2 regions of the Paraclostridium bifermentans genome follow, and region 2 is predicted to be linked to the other one. Evidence: riboswitches for the same ligand, from Rfam matches in the RefSeq annotation. Region 2 holds a riboswitch; the other holds the start of a gene.
What was found. Region 2 has a riboswitch for FMN ahead of ribD (bifunctional diaminohydroxyphosphoribosylaminopyrimidine deaminase/5-amino-6-(5-phosphoribosylamino)uracil reductase RibD). Riboswitches for the same ligand answer to the same signal wherever they lie in the genome.
Positions count from the first base shown of each region.

Region 1: linked by a shared signal. The riboswitch ahead of KXZ80_RS15045 (ECF transporter S component) and the one ahead of ribD (bifunctional diaminohydroxyphosphoribosylaminopyrimidine deaminase/5-amino-6-(5-phosphoribosylamino)uracil reductase RibD) in region 2 are both predicted to bind FMN.

Region 1 covers NZ_CP079737.1:3,126,339-3,129,547, reverse strand. Annotated here, with positions in the region: gene KXZ80_RS15055 (Tex family protein) at 1-512, shown strand, start outside; gene KXZ80_RS15050 (amidohydrolase) at 522-1,685, shown strand; FMN riboswitch at 1,749-1,867, shown strand; gene KXZ80_RS15045 (ECF transporter S component) at 1,978-2,583, shown strand; gene KXZ80_RS15040 (GNAT family N-acetyltransferase) at 2,768-3,209, opposite strand, start outside.
Region 2 covers NZ_CP079737.1:1,707,186-1,710,394, forward strand. Annotated here, with positions in the region: gene KXZ80_RS08215 (riboflavin synthase) at 1-369, opposite strand, end outside; gene ribD (bifunctional diaminohydroxyphosphoribosylaminopyrimidine deaminase/5-amino-6-(5-phosphoribosylamino)uracil reductase RibD) at 370-1,467, opposite strand; FMN riboswitch at 1,650-1,766, opposite strand; gene KXZ80_RS08225 (glycosyltransferase family 2 protein) at 1,825-3,209, opposite strand, start outside.

The sequences.
Region 1 (3,209 bases), 1.4 Mb from region 2:
CTTTAGACAACACTGGTGTACATCCTGAAAGTTATGATACTTGTAAAAGTTTACTGGAGACACTAGGATACTCATTGAATGATTTGAAAAATAGAAATGTAGATGAAATAGATTCTAAGATAGCAGATATTGGAATAAAAAAATTAAGTGAAGGATTAGAAGTAGGAATTGTTACTTTAAAGGATATTATATCTGAAATAAAAAAACCAGGAAGAGATCCAAGAGAAGAAGGGATTAAACCTGTACTTAGAACAGATGTATTAAAAATTGAAGATATAAAAGAAGGTATGGTTTTAAAAGGAACTGTAAGGAATGTTGTAGATTTTGGAGCATTTGTTGATATTGGAATAAAAAATGATGGTTTAGTTCATAAATCACAGATGAGTAATAAATTTGTAAAAGATCCTATGACAGTAGTAACTGTAGGGGATGTAATAGATGTAAAAGTAATAGGGATAGATTTAAAAACACAAAAGGTTTCTTTAACTATGAAAGATATAAAAGAAGTATAGGAGGAATAAATGCTTTTTATAAAAAATGGAATTATAAACACAGTCACTAATGGAATTATACAGGGTGACATACTTATTGAAAATGGGAAAATAATAGAAATTGGAACAGATATAGTTGCACCATTAGATGTAGAAGTTATAGATGCAAATGGAAGTTTAATTTTTCCTGGGTTTATAGATGCACATACACATTTAGGTTTATGGGAAGATGGTATGGGATTTGAGGGAGCTGATGGAAATGAAGAAACAGATCCAATAACGCCACATTTAAATCCTATAGATGGAATAAATCCTATGGAAAGAAGTTTTGAAGAAGCGAGAAACGGTGGAATTACATCTGCATGTAGTACACCAGGAAGTGCAAATGTCATGGGAGGACAATGTATCGCTATAAAGACTGTTGGTAGAAGAATAGATAAGATGATAATAAAAAATCCTGTGGCATCAAAAATAGCTTTTGGTGAAAATCCAAAAAGTTGTTATGGGCAAGAAGAAAAAGCTCCACAAACTAGAATGGCAATTGCTGCAATGTTAAGAGAAACATTAAAAGAAGCTGAGCAGTATCTAGAAGATATAAGATTGCATGAAGAAGATGATGAAAATGAAAAGCCCGATTATGATATAAAAATGGAAAGTTTACTTCCAGTATTAAATAGAGAAATTCCATTTAAAGTACATGCACATAGAGCTGATGATATGTTTACAGCGATAAGAATTGCAAAAGAATTCAATTTAAAGTTAACATTAGATCATTGTACAGAAGGGCATTTAATAGTTGAAGATTTAGTAGAAGAAGCGTATCCAGTTATAGTAGGGCCTTCGCTTTCTGAAAGATCAAAAATAGAATTAAGAAATTTAACTTTTGATACAGCTGGGGTTTTATCAAATGCAGGAATGCAAGTTTCACTAACTACAGATCATCCTGTAGTTCCTCTACATTACTTACCTGTATGTGCAGGAATAGCGGTTAAACATGGAATGGATTCTAAAAAAGCTATAGAAGCGATAACTATAAATCCTGCAAAAACATTAGGTATAGATAATAGGGTAGGTTCTATAGAAGTTGGGAAAGATGCAGATATAGTTATATGGGATAATAATCCTTTAGAAATTCAAAGCAATGTCCTGTATACTATAATTGATGGAAAAGTTGTATATAGAAAACAAGCTTAATTAATATTGACATATTTAAATTTTATTAATAATATATAGATATAAGGAAAATTAAATAGCACGTAAGATCTTCGGGGCAGGGTGAAATTCCCTACCGGCGGTATAGCCCGCGAGCTACATTTGTAGCATGACTTGGTGAGATTCCAAGGCCGACAGTAAAGTCTGGATGAGAGAGGATTAGTATATATGTATAAGAAAGATATTATTGTTTTAATATACTTAAAAAACTAAGCTCGAAGAGATTCTTTGGGCTTTTTCTTTTTCCTAAAATTAAAATTAGGAGGTTTTTTAAATGGATAATATATTCACTAATAAAAAAACTATGAGTACAAATACAATGACAAAGGTAGCTATTTTAGCAGCAATTTCTTATATTTTAATGTTTATAGCAATACCTATTCCAGGTATATTTCCTGATTTCTTAAAACTAGATATATCAGATGTTCCTGCTATATTTGGAGGTATGACATTAGGGCCAGTAGCAGGTTTTACAATAGTTCTTATTAAAAATTTATTCCAAGCAATGACAGCATCAACAACAGCTTGGATAGGTGAAACAGCAAACTTATTAATTGGTGGTTCATATGTAGTAATTTTATCATTAGCATACAGACACAAAAGAAATATAAAGGGATTATTTTTAGGATTTTTCTTAGGAACAATAGTTATGATAGTAATAGGGTGTTTAACTAACTATTATATGTTACTACCTTTCTATGGAAAAGTAATGCCTATGGAAGCTATAGTAAATATGGGACATGTAATAAATCCTAATGTAGTAGATTTAAAGAGTTTTGTTATTTGGATGATAGCTCCATTTAACTTAGTTAAAGCAATACTAATGTCAGTAATTACATTACCTCTTTATAAAAAGATGGAGGTAATATTAAAAAAATAAATTAATTAAGGAGATATACCAAAAACTAGGGTGTTCATAGATAAATATATAAGTTTTGCTCCATGAAAGTTTAAAAGATGCTTTCAAAATGTCGCTAAAACTTATATATTTATCATTCACTACCTATTTTGATATATCTCCTTTTTTATGAGCAACAGACGAAGTCGCTCAAGATAAGCGAATTTTATTTTTCATCATAAACATAATAGACACAATCATTTTTAAAATTAGATATTGATTCAAAATTATTTTCTTTAAGCTGATTTATAAGTTTATCATATGGATTTGTTATATAAATTTCAGCCTCTTTTGATTTATATTTCAATAAAGAATAATTAGTAGCATCATTAATTCCTTCAAATGTGTTATCTATGCATATAATAGATGGACATCCTTTCATTTTTATAATACATTTATGACCATTAACTATTAATAAAGAATCACTTTTAACTAAATCATTAAAAATATTTTCGCAAATATTTAAAAATGTAAATCCATAAGTTAATTTATTATTACAAGTTTTAAAATAATCGAGATTTTTAAATTCTTTATAAGAAATATTCCATTTTTCAACTTTAAAATCTAATAAATTTAAGTTAGATTTTTTTATAAAATCATAATCTTTA
Region 2 (3,209 bases):
TTTTATTGTTATCCATATTGCAGTATCTTCCTTTTTTAAATCTTTTATATATCCTGTGCCATCTATATGACCACTAACTAAATGTCCTCCTAATCTAGTACTTAAACTCAATGCTCTTTCTAGATTTACCTTACTTCCTATTTTTAAAGTATTTAAATTGCTTTTTCTAATAGTTTCTGACATCACATCAGCTTCAAATGTTCCTTTGTTTATATTAGTTACAGTTAGACAAACTCCATTTGTACAAATGCTATCTCCTATTTCAGTTTTTTCTAAAACTTTATTACAATTAATAATAAGCTTAGATGACTTAACTCCATTTTTTATGTGATTTATAGTACCGATTTCCTCAACTATTCCCGTAAACAATTACTCGTCACTTCCTTTCAAGTATCCTTCAATTAAAATGTCTGAACCTACTTGTTTATGCTCTAATCTATGAAGTTTAAATGCTTCTTTTATATCATCTACTCCTTGTCCTCCAATAGGAGTTTTAGAGCTTTCTCCTCCTAGGATAATAGGGGCTACATATACTTGAATTTTATCAACTATATTTTCATTCATTGCTGAAAAATTCAAGCTCGATCCTCCTTCAATTAAAATGCTATCTATATTTAATTCTCCTAATTTATTTATCATTTCTTTTAAATCAACTAAGTTGTTTTTTAAATTAACAGTTAATATTTCAACACCTTTACCCTCTAGTAATTTCATTACATTTCTATTTGCATTTTTTGTAGTTACTACAATAGTTCTAATTGATTTTGAACTAGATACAATTTTTGAATCTATAGGTATTTTAAGTGTTGTGTCTACTATAATCCTTATTGGATTTTTACCGTTTTCTAATCTACAATCTAACATTGGATCATCTTTTATAACAGTATTTATTCCAACTAATATACTCATTACTTCACTTCTTAACTTATGTACGTATCTTCTTGACTCATCACAGCTTATCCATTTTGATTGACCTGTACTTGTTGCTATTTTCCCATCTAAACTCATGGCAACTTTCATAGCTACAAATGGTTTTTTATTTTTTATATATTTTAAAAAAACTTCATTTAATTTTTTATTTTCTTCATCTAAAACTCCAACTTTAACTTCAATACCTGAATCTCTAAGTTTTTTAACTCCTTTGCCTTGCACTAGCGGATTGGGATCTACAGACGCTATAACAACTTTATTTATTTTACTTTCTATAATTTTATCTACACAAGGAGGCGTTTTACCAAAATGAGAACAAGGTTCTAAATTTACATACATCGTTGATCCATTTAAGCTCTCTCTTGAATTTTCAATTGCATTTACCTCTGCGTGTTTTCCTCCATACTTTTCATGATACCCTGTACCTACAATTTTGTTATCTTTAACTATAACTGCTCCAACCATAGGATTAGGATTTACTTTTCCTATTCCTTTTCTTGCAAGGTTAATAGCTAAACCCATATAATATTCATCCATTATATTCTCCTTTCACATCTTGTGATTTATAAAAGAAAATAATAAAAGCCCTGAGTTTTAAACTCAGGGCTTTTTGTATCATAAAAATACACATATTAAATTAATTAAAAAAGCTCTGAAATATAGGATATTTCAGAGCTTAAAAATCAAAATAATAGTATATGCTTATATACATTACAATACATTATCTTCTTTCATCCAGACTTTACTGTCGGCTTCGGAGTTTCACCGAATCATGCCATTTACGGCTCGCGGGCTTTACCGCCGGTAGGGAATTTCACCCTGCCCTGAAGATTATTTAATTCTAATTAGATAATAATTCTTATATACTAGATTGTCAATATATAAATTTAAAATTTAATTAATTGCCTTATGGATATAGATATTACTATCTATTGCATTAATATTTTTTATTAACATATTTTTATAATCATTTATGAAGTTTTCACTATCATTTTTTATAATTCTTATCTCTTTATATTTAGTGCTATTTCCTATGTTTACAATGTTTACAGTAAATGTTTTTTCATTTGTATTTGATAGTAATTCTATTATTTTTTTCTGACTTAACGTTGAACAAATTTCTCCTCTATCAACTATAAAAATATATTTACTTTTGCATCTTTTTATTAATAGGTTTACATCTTCATCATTTAAGTAAATTATCTGAGCCCCTATGTTTTTTAATTCAACTAATTCTAAATATTTATTATTAGTTGCTATAACAAAGTTGGATACTATTTCATTGAAACTTTTTACTGTATTAATAATACTATTGTCATATTGGTCTATTATCATTAATGCAAATAATAAATTATCTGTATTATTATTTGCTGCTTGTTCTAGATTATTTTTCATTTCTTTTATATCATATATTTTTTCGAAATTATTATTTGGATATTCATAAGTATTTCCTACTGGGCAATTTATATACTTATTTAAACACTCTAGTGCTTTGCTTATTTTACCACATTCAATATATGCTAAGCACTCCATAAAATATAAATCTTTAAAATTTGGAATTGATAATCTAATTTCTTCTATAAATTTTATAGATTCATAAAATTGTTTTTCATTTGAATATGCCTTTACTATGTTCAGAATTAAATATGGGTAAAACACATAATTATATTTCAACTCCATAAGCTCTAAAGATTTTTTATAAGACTCTATCGCACTTTTAAAGTCTGTAATTCTTGCGTATTCATTCCCTAAAACATAAAAATAATAGGCATCTTTTTCTTCTTCTGTGTATGTATTTAAAATCCCCATATTTCTTTTATATTTAGACTCTATATTAACCTTATTTGGGTCATATCCGTAATGATAAATTTTAATATCTATATTTTCAATACACTTATCTTTATTATGTTTTTGAATGCAATTAGCTATTTGTTCATGTACTTTTCCCCTAAATCTATATTTTCTTTTATTTTTAAAAAATCTAAAAACTACATATTCTCCTACTTCAGTTCCGTTGATTATATTTGTTAGTCTAAAAAAATATCCCTCTGATAATTTTTTACTACTTAATAATGCTTTCAATTTCCCCAAATCTTCTTTTGAGATTTCTTCATCGGCATCTAAAAATAATATATAATCTTTGGTAGCATACTCTAATGATACATTTCTAGCTTCACTAAAGTCATTCTTCCATTTATGGTTTATTACCTTTGCATTGTAATTACTACATATGTTTAAAGTTTCATCATTTGATCCTGTATCAACAATTATAATTTCAT